One region of the Arthrobacter sp. UNCCL28 genome, then DNA from elsewhere that is predicted to be linked to it. Evidence: riboswitches for the same ligand, from Rfam matches in the RefSeq annotation. Region 1 holds a riboswitch; each other region holds the start of a gene.
What was found. A riboswitch is a leader RNA that binds a small molecule or an ion and turns the genes downstream of it on or off. The one in region 1 is predicted to bind S-adenosylmethionine.
Positions count from the first base shown of each region.

Region 2: it holds a riboswitch for S-adenosylmethionine, as region 1 does, so the genes downstream of both, BLQ01_RS08280 (hypothetical protein) here and BLQ01_RS13875 (DUF1737 domain-containing protein) in region 1, are expected to answer to the same signal.
Region 3: it holds a riboswitch for S-adenosylmethionine, as region 1 does, so the genes downstream of both, BLQ01_RS06355 (homoserine O-acetyltransferase MetX) here and BLQ01_RS13875 (DUF1737 domain-containing protein) in region 1, are expected to answer to the same signal.

Region 1 is NZ_FMWE01000004.1:327,392-331,445, reverse strand. Features, by position in the region: gene BLQ01_RS13885 (O-succinylhomoserine sulfhydrylase) at 1-1,137, opposite strand, end outside; gene BLQ01_RS13880 (rhodanese-like domain-containing protein) at 1,138-1,548, opposite strand; gene BLQ01_RS13875 (DUF1737 domain-containing protein) at 1,545-1,811, opposite strand; SAM riboswitch class IV at 1,825-1,937, opposite strand; gene BLQ01_RS13870 (NtaA/DmoA family FMN-dependent monooxygenase) at 2,103-3,431, shown strand; gene BLQ01_RS13865 (aromatic amino acid ammonia-lyase) at 3,431-4,054, shown strand, end outside.
Region 2 is NZ_FMWE01000002.1:814,902-818,955, reverse strand. Features, by position in the region: gene BLQ01_RS08295 (matrixin family metalloprotease) at 1-28, opposite strand, end outside; gene BLQ01_RS08290 (VIT1/CCC1 transporter family protein) at 191-1,354, opposite strand; gene BLQ01_RS08285 (hypothetical protein) at 1,584-1,775, shown strand; gene BLQ01_RS08280 (hypothetical protein) at 1,772-2,089, opposite strand; SAM riboswitch class IV at 2,106-2,225, opposite strand; gene BLQ01_RS08275 (sodium:solute symporter family protein) at 2,499-4,034, opposite strand.
Region 3 is NZ_FMWE01000002.1:360,521-364,574, reverse strand. Features, by position in the region: gene BLQ01_RS06365 (VOC family protein) at 1-565, opposite strand, end outside; gene BLQ01_RS06360 (bifunctional o-acetylhomoserine/o-acetylserine sulfhydrylase) at 768-2,108, shown strand; SAM riboswitch class IV at 2,294-2,410, shown strand; gene BLQ01_RS06355 (homoserine O-acetyltransferase MetX) at 2,426-3,547, shown strand; gene BLQ01_RS06350 (hypothetical protein) at 3,584-4,054, opposite strand, start outside.

The sequences.
Region 1 (4,054 bases):
GACCACGCCGTCGCTGAGGCCGATCGCGGCCCGGCCCTCCGGTCCCATGGCCCGGTGGGTGGTGGTGGCCGGGTGGGTGATGAGTGACTTGGAGTCACCGAGGTTGTTGGAAATGTCCACCACGCGCAGCCCATCGAGCAAGGCGAACGCAGCCTCCTTGGCTGAGCGTCCGGCCGAAGGCGACAACTCGAACGTCAGCACCGTACCGCCGGCCTTCATCTGTTTCGCGGCAAGCTCGTACTGCGGGTGGGACTTCAGCAGCGGGTATTTGACCCAGCTGATGGCGGGTTGCTGCTCAAGCCACTCTGCGATCTTCAAAGCCGATGCCGAGCTGTGGTTTACCCGCAGGCCGATGGTCTCCAAACCCTTGGTCAGCACCCAGGCATTGAACGCGGACAGCGACGGGCCGGTGTGCCGCATTAGCTGCTTGACCGGGCCGTCGATGAACTCCTTGGTCCCCAGGATCGCGCCGCCCAGAACACGGCCCTGGCCGTCGATGTGCTTGGTCCCGGAGTACACAATCACGTCCGCGCCCAGCTCACCGCAGCGCTGCAGCAGGGGAGTGGCGAAGACATTGTCGACGACGACGGTCGCCCCGGCGGCATGCGCCAGTTCGCTGACGGCCGCGATGTCCACGATTTCCTGCATGGGGTTGGACGGCGACTCGAAGAAGACGGCGGTGGTCGGCTCCGAGAGGGCTTCACGCCATTGGTCCAGATCCGGGCCATCCACGAATACCGTCTCCACGCCCCAACGGGGCAGGATCTCATTGAGGATCACAAAGCAGGAACCGAACAAGGAACGGGCGGCCACCACGCGGTCGCCGGCAGCCAGCAAGGCACCCAAGGCGGTGAACACCGCGGACATGCCGGACGCCGTCGCAAAGCATGCCTCGGTTCCTTCGAGCAGCCGCAGCCGCTCCTGGAAGGTGGCCACGGACGGGTTGCCGTAGCGGGAGTAGACGAAGCGTTCGTCCTCGCCGGTGAAGGCACGTTCGGCCGCAGCGGCTGACTCATAGACAAAGCCGGAGTTCAGGAAAACCGGCTCGGACGTTTCCTGGAAATTGGTGCGGTCAAGACCACCGCGAACGGCCTGGGTGTCAGGGCTCCAGCCGGCGGCGTCGGGATTGAATGTCACTTACTCGGTCCCCAGGTTCGTCGGCAGGCCGCGGTTTTTCCAGCCGTTTACGGTGCGCTCGCCGTAGCGGTCCGGTTCGCCTTCAAAGCCTTCAAGGACGTTGTAGGCAGTGAAGCCGGCTTGCGTCGCGGCGATCGCAGCGGAGATGGAGCGCTGGCCGGAGCGGCAGATGAAGACGAGCTCCACGGCTTCGTCCTCGGGTGCCTGCTGCTGCAGGTCCTCGATGAAGCGGGAATTAGGGATGCCGCCGGCGAGGTTCCACTGGATGAAGAGGGGATCGTTCTCCGTGGCTTTGGTGTCCGGGATGCCGATGTGGGCCCATTCGCCCTCGGTGCGGACATCCACCAGGATGGCGCCTTGTTCAAGCTTGGCCCACGCGTCCTGTGGGGTCAGGTCACCTGCGTAGCTCATGCGTGGCCCTCGAATGCTTCTTCGTCGTCGTAGTTCTCAAGCTGGTCCACTGCGTTGGCCACGGCTGCGTCAGCGTTGGCGATCGCGGCGGGAAGGACAATTGCTTGGGCAACAATGACGGTGGTGCCGTTGAACGTTGCTGCCGGGCTGCCATGGAGCACATAGCCCTCGGCGAGTGCGCTATGGATACGCTCACAAAATTCACGGTTGTCCGGGCCTGTAATCAGGCGGTAGGAGAGTTTTTCTTCAGTGGGTTCAGGCATTGCTGGTGCTCCTCAGTCACGCTTGCAGTTCGAATTTGTCGATACGCCGAGTAGTCACCTGAGGCACCCCGCCGGAGAGAGGGTTGCCGACCAGCAAGTCAGGGCTTTGCGCTGGTACTCATTACTCAAGAAAAACGTAACATCGACCGGCCTTGGGCCGCACTTGCGTGCTGTTCTCCGGTCGTCATGTTGCGTAATCGGAGGCCTCCCGGGACCTCACCAAATGTGACGTCCCGGGAGCATAATTGACCCAGTACGACCCCCTGTAACTTCGCATGAAATCAGGTCGCGGTGAACGGACAGAGCAGTTCTACACTCAAGCCCATGCTGCACTTTGGATGGTTTGTAGGCCACGGATTCGGTGTCCAGGGGTGGGGGACGCCGGGCTACGGCCTGGGCTACGACTGGAAGAAACCCGCCCTGTACCAAGAGGCCGTCCGGGCGTTCGAACAATCCGGTTTGGACCTCTTCATCATTGAGGATTCCCTCACCGTGCCGGACACGTACGGCGGATCGGCGGAGGTCTCCCTGGCTCATGCCTCCTTCGCACCCAAGCATGATCCCCTGGCGCTGGTCCCGTATCTTCTGTCCGCCACCGAGCACCTGGGGATCGTCCCGACGGTCAGCGCGTCCTTTTATCCGCCCTTCACAGCTGCCCGGCTCCTGGCCACGCTGCAACACTTCTCGGAAGGGCAGCTGGGCTGGAACGTGGTGACGTCCGGCAGCGACCTCGCCGCGCAGAACTACGGGCTGGACCAGCAGATAGAACACGACCTCCGGTATGAAAAGGCGGAGGAATTCGTCGACGTCGTCAGGCGGCTCTGGCGGAGTTGGGAACCTGGCGCTGTGGTTGAGGATGTGGAAGCCGGCATGTTCGCGGACCACAGCAAAGTGCATCCGATCAACCACCACGGCGACTTCTTCAAGGTACGCGGTCCCCTGAACACGGCGCCTTTGCCTGAAGAACCCGTGTTGGTGCAGGCCGGGGCGTCACCGCGGGGGAAAGCGTTCGCAGGTGGCCATGCCGACGTAGCCATTGCCTTGGCCCGCGGCGTTGACGGTATGAAGGCCTACCGGGACTCCATCCGTGCCGAGGCCGCCAAGGCAGGCAGGAACCCCGACGACGTCAAGGTACTTTTCGTCCTGAAGCCCACCGTGGTTGGCTCTACCGCCGAGGCTGAGGACTTGCGGGCCCAGCGCCGCGAGCTCACCCAGCGGGACATCGACAGCCAGCTCAACTCCATTTCGTATCTTTCGGTGATCGACTTCAAACAATTCGACCTCGATGCTCCACTGCCGGAACTGAGTACCAACAGCAACCAGGGGACCTTGGAACACTTCGCCAAGGCGGCGCCTCCCGGTTCCACTTTGCGTGAGATCCTGCAGGCCCGGAGCGGCGGGGCAGGGGATTCGATCATCGGCACGGTGGGCCAGATTGCCGACTACCTTGAGTCCACCGGCTCCGAGGTGGGCGGCGACGGGTTCCTCTTTTCCGGTTTTGTGGATCCGGTGACGGTCCATGGCGTGCTGGATAAACTCACTCCCGAACTGCGGCGCCGTGGCCTGTTGAGGAAGAGTTACGGCAATGGTGGGTTCCGGCAGAACCTCCTGGACTTTTGATGGCCTCTGTTGAGCCCCGCACCCTTCATCTGGGGATGACGCCGATTTCCGCGCGGAGTGTTGCCCTGACGGCCGCTGAGTCCTCGTTCCACGTGAAACTCAATCAAGATGCGTTGACTCTGATGACCCGCTCACGGGATGTTCTGGAGCATGCGGCGGCCGCCGGACAGCGGGTTTACGGGCTCAACACTTTGCTTGGATCCGGCAGGGATACCGCTGTGGAGGAGAAGTCACTGCTGGCGTATCAAATCCAAGTCGTCAGGTATCACAACAGCGGCGTGGGCTCCTATCTGGACCGTCCCGCTGCCCGCGCTGTGATCCTGGCCCGGCTCATCGGGTTCAGCCGGGGAGGTTCCGGCGTGCGCCCGGAGACAGCCGCTTTCTATGGGGAGATGCTGAACCGTGGAGTCCTTCCCGCCATCCCGCGCGAAGGCTCGGTGGGTTCCTCGGACCTCACCCAGCTGGCCGCCGTCGCAGCCGTTGCCATTGGTGAGGGCCAAGCCTTCGACGCCGACGGCACTTTGATCCCCGGTGCCAAAGCGCTCGCCGACGCCGGCCTGCAGCCACTGGTCCTCGCGCCCGGCGAAGCGCTCGCCTTGGTCAGCGCCAACGCCTACTCCGTG
Region 2 (4,054 bases), on a different contig from region 1:
CTGCCACTACAGCGGCAACTGCGGCCATGAGCACACCCCGCAGAATGCGCCACACTGTACCGGCACGCCGGTGTCTGGGCGCACGCGTTTCCCGCTCTGAGTCCACGGTTCTCCATTCCTCACGCCCTGGTCACGCGGGGCAGCGCGGAGGACGAACCAACATTACGGGCTGCGGGGGGAGCCGTCCAAACTAGACGATGGTGGCGCCGAACACCAGGCCCAGCCCGTAGGTGGCGGCAGCTGCTCCCAACCCGATCGCGAGCTGGCGCAGGCCGCGGCTCAGCGGCGAGGTTCCGGACAGCAAGCCCACGACGGCGCCGGTCGCCAGAAGCGCGACGCCCACCAAAGCGCCGGCCACTACCAAGGCGGCGAAGCCGGTCATCCCAAAAATGAAAGGCAGGATGGGAACGATGGCGCCGGAGGCGAAGAAGCAGAAACTGGACATTGCCGCGCCCCACGCCGAGCCAACGGATTCGTGCTCATCGGTGGCAGGCTTCTCAGGCTGCAAGGAAAGGCTGGGATCGCAATCGCAGCTGAACAAGCCCATGCGCTCCGCGGCCCGGTGCTCTGCGGCCTCACGCGTCATTCCGCGGGCTAGGTAGACCAGGACCAATTCGTTGTGCTCGATGTCCAGGGACGGTGCGGCCGTGAGGGTGGCTTGCGTTGGCAACGTAGCGTTGAGTAGTTCGCGCTGGGAGCGGACCGAGACGTACTCCCCGGCGCCCATGGACAACGCGCCAGCCAATAGGCCTGCCACTCCGCTCATCAGCACCACGGGACTGGGCACACCTGTTGCGGCCATGCCCATGACCAGCGAAAGGTTGCTCACCAAACCGTCGTTGGCACCGAAGACCGCGGCCCGGAAAGTTCCGGAGAGCCTGTTCCGTCCACGCGTTGCCAGGCCACGGACAACTTCCTCGTGGATCTGCTCGTCAGCCACCATGGCAGGAGTTGCTGCGGGTTCGGTGCCGTAAGGGGAGCGGCCCTCTGCGCGCTGGGCCAGGGCGAGTACGAAGACTGATCCGAAGTTGCGGGCCAGGAAGCCCAGGAACTGGCTCCGGGCAGATGCTGCCTTGGGCATTCCGGCGTGCTCGCCCAGGAGCTTGAGCCAGTGGGCCTCGTGGCGGCCTTCGGCCTCTGCCAGAGCCAGCAGGATTTGGCGCTCTTCTCCATCGCGTCGCTGGGCGAGTTCGCGGTAGACGGCGGCTTCGGCCCGCTCGTCGGCCAGGTACTGCCGCCAGCGGCGGATGTCCGAGGACGTGGGATGCTGCGAGGCGTTGCCGGGGTCTGCTGTTTCGGGGGCGGGGTCCGGAGCGGGGCTCGACGAACCGTGGGATTCCTGGTGCTTTTGCACTTTTTCTCCTGTGCTGGGTGGGGTAGTTGCGGCCCCATTGCACGCCCCACTGTACCGCGTATTTGCGCGGTTTTTTGGCCGGTATTCCTCAATCGGAATGTTCGGCGCACCGTAATTTTGGGCCCTTGACCCTCGCCTGCGCCGGTGCTCAGATGGAAGGACAGGGGCGGGGCCCACCCCGCACACGGTCACCAGGGCTTTGAGCGGCCCGCGAGACGGAGGTTGCACCATGGACACCACCGAATCACACGCCAACCACCCGGAACGGACCACCATTGAGTCCGACCCGGCCTACGATTACGCCGAAGATCAGCCAGTGGACGAGCCCTGGGTAGAGGAAGTAGACGCCCCGGAGGACGACGAACGCGTGGTTCCCCTGGACGAGTCTGAAGAATTCCGTGAGGAAGACGAGGAGATCTAGGACGGGTCCTGGTCGGTGAGGGTGTAGTGCTGCTGCGCACCCGCCCGTTGGCCGACGGCGGCAACAGTCACCGTGAGGGTCCTGGTCGGCCCGCACCAGCGGGTGGGCCTGACGGCCCGGGCCAACGCCCCCGCGATCAGGTGCGGTTGGGGATGGCGGAACTTCGCCGTTCCGGCTTTTGCCACGATCGTCACCGTGCCGAGGAAGAGATCGACGGCGGGAATCACCGCGACCGTCGAGGCAACGGGGGCCGTGGGCTTGGAAATTGCCGGGTCTGATGAGTCGGCCGGGGTGGTAGCGCCTTGGTACGGCAAGGGACTTCTCCTTGGGGGAGTGCTCTTGCCCGCTCGGTTGTCTCTGGTCCGGGACGGGCCGCTTCCTCATCCGAACCACCCGTGAACATGGGGTTGGTGTGTGGCCAGTCGGAGCTTGGCACCACATCTCTTGAAGCTGGGACAACCCTACCGCACAGCACCCACCCCTCCCTCCTTCCCGTTGTGAGGCCTGCTTTGCGGGCTTTGGCGAGGTTTTAGGGAGCAAAGCGGGCCACCCAACGCCCTCTTCCTTCCCGTTGTGAGGCCTGCTCTGCGGGCTTTGGCGAGGTTTTAGGGAGCAAAGCGGGCCACGCAACGCCCTCTTCCCCGGGGAAAAACAACGGCGGCGCTTCCCCGAAAAGGGGAGGCGCCGCCGTCGAACTTTGTTGTTGGGGTATTGCGTGGGGTCCTACTTGTGGCTGCTGACCGGGTGGGCCTCAGGGGGAAGTTCCTCAGAGACGGCCCCGGCAACGCGCTTGTCCCAGGCCTCACGGACTGCGGGGTCGGTGGGCGGGGTGAGCAGCGAAATCACCACGTAGGCGATGAACGAGGCGGCGAGACCGTAGTAGATCGGCTCGTTGGCGTAGACGCCGTCCGCACTCGGAATGATACCGACGGCGAAGAGGATCAGCAGGGCAAGCGTCAGCACCGAGCCAACTGCCATGGACCACGCGGCGGCGATGCCCGTACCGCGCTTCCACACCAGGCCGCCGAGGATTGCCACGAGGAGGCCGCCGACCAGGATGTCGTAAGCGATGGTGAGGGCAACCACCACGTCCTGTGCGGCCATGGAGATCAGTACGGCCACAACACCGAGTCCAAGGACCCAGTAGCGGTTGGCCTTGACGTCGTGCTCGGGGTTCTCGCTGTCATCGGTGTTGATGGTCTTGCCGAACCAGCTGGCCACGAACGGAACTACGTCGGCGCGTGCAACCGTTGCTGCTGCAATCAACGCTCCGGAAGCGGTGGACATCATGGCGGCAACAGCTGCTGCCATCACCAGGCCGCCGATACCGACGGGCAGGATGTGCGTTGCAACCTCTGCGTAGACAACGTCCTTGCCGAGGTTTGCGACGTCGATATCCGGGAGGGCTACACGGGCAGCCAGGCCGATCAGTGCACCTGCGATGCCGTAGAGGATGCAGTAAACACCGGCGGTGGCGCCGCCCCAGCGTGCAACGGTGGGGGTCTTGGCAGTGAACACACGCTGCCAGATGTCCTGGCCGATCAGCAGGCCCAGGGTGTAGACCACAAAGTACGTGATGATGGTCTGGGTGCCGATGCCGTCGATCTGGAAGAAGCTGTCCTCAAGCCGTGAACGGATGCCATCCATGCCACCGGCTGCGTTCATGACGAACGGGAGCATGAGGAAGAAGATGCCTACGGTCTTGATGATGAACTGCACTTGGTCGGCCAGGGTAATGGACCACATGCCGCCGATGGTGGAGTAGACCAGGACGATCGCGCCGCCGACTGCGATCGCCAGCCAGCGTTCCCAATCGAAGAGGACCACGAAGATGGTGGCGTAGGCGCCGGTGGAGGTTGCGCAGAGCATGAGTGTGTAGGCCAGCATGACGATGCCGGAGGTCTGTGTTGCCCTGCTGCCGTAGCGCAGGCTCAGCATCTGGGAGACCGTGTAGATCTTCAGGCGCTGGATGGTGCCGGCGAACAGCAGGCTGAGCAGCAGGACGCCCGAGCCAATGGCTACGACCAGCCACATGCCGGAGATGCCGAACTTGTAGCCGAGGCCTACGCCGCCCACGGTGGATGCGCCACCGAGGACCACTGCGGCCATGGTTCCTGTGTAAAGGAAGGGGCCCAGGCGGCGGCCGGCCACCAGGAAGTCGCTGTTGTTCTTGGTGCGGGACTTGCCCCACCAGCCGAATGCCAGCATGGCAAGCAGGTACACCACCACGATTGCGATGTTAATAGCCGAAGATTCCATGAACGGTCCTTGGAGCTGAT
Region 3 (4,054 bases), on a different contig from region 1:
ATTGGACAGCAACGTCTTCAAGCGGCTTCTCCACCGCTTCTCCGAGCCATTCCGTGACGCGTTCCGCCGAGCCTGCAATGGTGAGGCTGGACATCTTGACGTCGCTCTCGTAGATCCTGGACGGGTGCAGTGAGGGGTCGCCCTCCCACTTGAGCAAGTACGGGACCTGGGGATCTGCGATCAAGCCCAGGATGCCGATCTGCTGCCACACCAGTTCCCGGCCGTCAGGGAACTTGCGGTTACCCGGAACGGCTGAGCGGCCAAGGCGGTCCTCGAACGGAGCCAGGTCGTCAACGGCGACGCACCAGCCCATCCAGCCACCACCGGCGGCCGAGCGGGCACGAACTGCCTGGCCAAAAGGTGCTTTGTCGGAAGCGGGGTGGTCCAGGACCTCCACCACTTCCAGGTACTTGTTATCCGCAAGGGGAATGATCATGTTCCGGGTACCGAAGCGCGGGTGCACTCCGCCCCGGACAGCGTCCACTCCCAGTGCCGCGGAAATTCGTTCGGTAGTGGCCAAAAGGCCATCTCGTTCACAGGCGTAAGAGACGTGATCCATGCGCATGGCTTCATCTTGGCACTTTGTGATCGGGGTCTCAGCTAAGTCAAGCCTAACTAAGGTGGGATGTGTATAAGTGCTAACGGGCGGCGTCATGGAGAGACGCTGAAAGACCGAAAGATTCCACCGGCGTCACAAAGCTGTCTTAGGCTCCGGACACTTCCTAGACTGGGGCCCAGCTCACATGCAGCACGTTTCCACAGAACCCATGCGCCACGAACAGGAGAACTCCATGTCCCAAGGATGGTCTTTCGAAACCCGCCAGATCCACGCAGGCCAGGAGCCCGACTCCGCAACGGGAGCAAGGGCGCTGCCGATCTACCAGACCACGTCCTTCGTGTTCCCCAGCGCCGAGAGCGCAGCCAACCGCTTTGCCCTGGCTGAGCTCGCACCCATCTACACCAGGATCGGCAACCCCACCCAGGATGCGGTGGAACAGAGGATCGCAAGCCTCGAAGGCGGTTTGGGTGCGCTCCTGCTGAGCTCGGGCCAGGCTGCGGAGACCTTCGCCATCCTCAACATCGCCGAGGCCGGAGACCACATCGTTGCAAGCCCCAGCTTGTACGGCGGCACCTACAACCTGCTGGCCCACACCCTGAAGAAGTTCGGCATCTCGGTGACGTTCGTCCAGGACCCGGACAACCTGGACCAGTGGCGCGATGCCGTGCAGCCGAACACCAAGCTCTTCTTTGGCGAGGTGGTGTCGAATCCGCGCCAGGACGTCCTGGACATCGAGGGAGTTGCCCGGACTGCCCACGAAGCCGGCGTGCCACTGATCGTAGACAACACGCTGTCCACGCCCTACCTCATCCGTCCCATTGAATGGGGCGCCGACGTCGTGGTCCACTCCGCCACCAAGTATCTCGGCGGCCACGGTTCTGCCATTGCCGGCGTGATTGTCGATTCCGGCAACTTCGATTTCGGTAAGGACCCGGAGCGCTACCCGGGCTTCAACACCCCGGACCCCAGCTACAACGGCCTTGTCTACGCGAGGGACCTGGGCAAGGACGGAGCATTGGGCGCCAACCTCTCCTACGTCCTGAAGGCCCGCGTCCAGTTGCTCCGCGATCTCGGCTCAGCTGTTTCACCGTTCAATGCCTTCCTGATTGCCCAAGGCCTTGAGACGCTGAGCCTGCGGGTGGAGCGCCATGTAGCCAACGCCAGCAAGGTGGCCGAGTGGCTGGAAGCCCACGACGACGTCGAATCGGTGGCCTATGCGGGCCTGCCGTCCAGCCCGTGGTATGACCGCGGCCGCAAATACGGTCCCCGGGGTACCGGGGCCATTGTGGCGTTCAACATCAAGGGCGGCGTTGAAGCCGGTAAGCGATTCGTGGACGCGCTGGAACTGCACTCGCATGTTGCCAACATCGGCGATGTCCGATCCCTGGTCATCCACCCGGCCTCCACCACGCACAGCCAGTTGACCGTGGAGCAGCAGGTCGCCGCGGGCGTGAACCCGGGGTTGGTGCGTTTGTCGGTGGGCATCGAGCACGTGGATGACATCATCGCAGACCTCGAGGCCGGATTCCGGGCTGCCAAGGGAGCCTGAACCCTCCGCTGAAGGCTGTCAGGCGGCTGTAGCCGCCTCAACCAAGGGGATGCCGTCCGGGCCGTCGATTATTCGCCGGACGGCATCCCACGGCGGTGATCGGTGAACGAAGCTGCCCAAAACCGTCACACTGTTGTCACATTCTTCGCCAGAACCGCCCTGCATTTCCTAGACTCTTCGTATTAGGTCATGAGTGCCAGCACACAGCCCCGGCTTGCTGGCCGGCAACCCTCCTCCGCGGTGGGGTGCCCCGGGTGAAGACCTGGCCTGTTCGCACGCAAGGCGACGGGCAAGCGCGAGGTTAAGGTGTCAAAGGAATGACCATTACTGCTACAGCCCTTCCAAAATCCGGAGAAGAAGACGGAACCGTCAAGTACGCCGGCATCGGGCCGTTGGAACTTGAAGCCGGCGGGTTCCTTCCCGACGTCGTCCTGGCTTACGAGACCTGGGGCCAGTTGAATGCAGATGCCTCCAACGCCGTCCTGATCCAGCACGCCCTCACGGGCAGCACCCACGTGGCACGGGGAGCCACGGACGAGGAAGGCTGGTGGGAGCAATTGGTGGGCCCCGGAGCCACCATCGATACCAACAGGTTCTTCGTGGTCTCCATCAACATCGTGGGCGGCTGCTACGGAAGCACGGGACCGTCGTCGGAGGCACCCGATGGCCGCCCCTGGGGCTCCCGGTTTCCGTTGGTCACCTTGCGCGACAGCACAGTGGCAGAAGGGCGCCTCGCCGATGCCTTGGGAATCGACTCCTGGCACGCCGTCCTGGGTGGATCCATGGGCGGTGCCCGCGCCCTGGAATGGGCTGTGACCTACCCGGAACGCGTCAAACGCTGCGCCGTGATTTCCGTAGGCGCCTACAGCACGGCCGAGCAGATCGCCTTCGCGCAGGCCCAAACACTGGCCATCCGCCAGGACCCCAACTTCAACAACGGCGACTACTACGCAGGCAAGGCCCCTGAACACGGGCTGGCCTTGGCCCGGCGAATCGCCCACATCACTTACCGCTCGGCGCTGGAACTGGATTTCCGCTTCGGCCGGGAAGCCCAGCACCAGGAGACACCCCTGGCCGCCGCGGTGCTCGGTGAGCGTGGCAGGTATCAGGTGGAAAGCTACCTGGACCACCAGGGGACAAAGCTCGTCCACCGCTTTGATGCCAACAGCTACATCGCCATCACAGAAGCCCTGATGTCCCACGACGTCGCACGCGGCCGGGGATCCCTGGAGTCAGCTTTGTCGCGGACCACGGCGAAGTTTTTCGTGGCCGCGGTCGATAGCGACAGGCTGTATTTTCCCGCTCAATCCCAGGAGTTGGCAGCCGCGCTCCCTGGTAGGGTTCCGGTCCACGTTATTGAGGCACCGATCGGCCACGACGGTTTCCTCACGGAGATTGGGCAGCTCGCTCCGCAGCTTCGGGAAGCCTTCTTCGCCTGAGCTGCCGGCTGCCGCGGGCTGGGTCGGCCGTAAGCCTCAGCCGTTCATGATCTCGCCGCGCTGCTTCATGTAATCCTCCATGGCGATCTCTCCGTTGCTGAACTTCGCGTCCAGCTCAGCCAATTTGCGGGCACGGTAGCCTTGCGGCTCCGATCCGCCGGTTGACGGAAACGGCGCGGGGGATGAAGTGCTCGACGGCGACCCGGACTGCGGTGACGTCTCCGCCGGGCGGATGACGGTCGGCTCGGACGGATGGCCGGGGTAGTTCCGCTGCGGGTAACTTTCCGGTGGGTACGGCTGGCCGGGGTAGTTCTGCTGCGGGTGACTTTCCGCGGGGTAGGGCTGGCCGGGGTAGTTCTGCTGCGGTGGGTAGCCCGGACCGGGCAGGTTCTGCGGTGGGTAGCCGGGGTCGCGGAACGTTCCTTGCTGGATCCGGCGGCCTCGGGAGCGGTTGTACATGCGGATCCCGAGCGGAATCAGCCACGAGCAGACGATGATCCAGAAGAT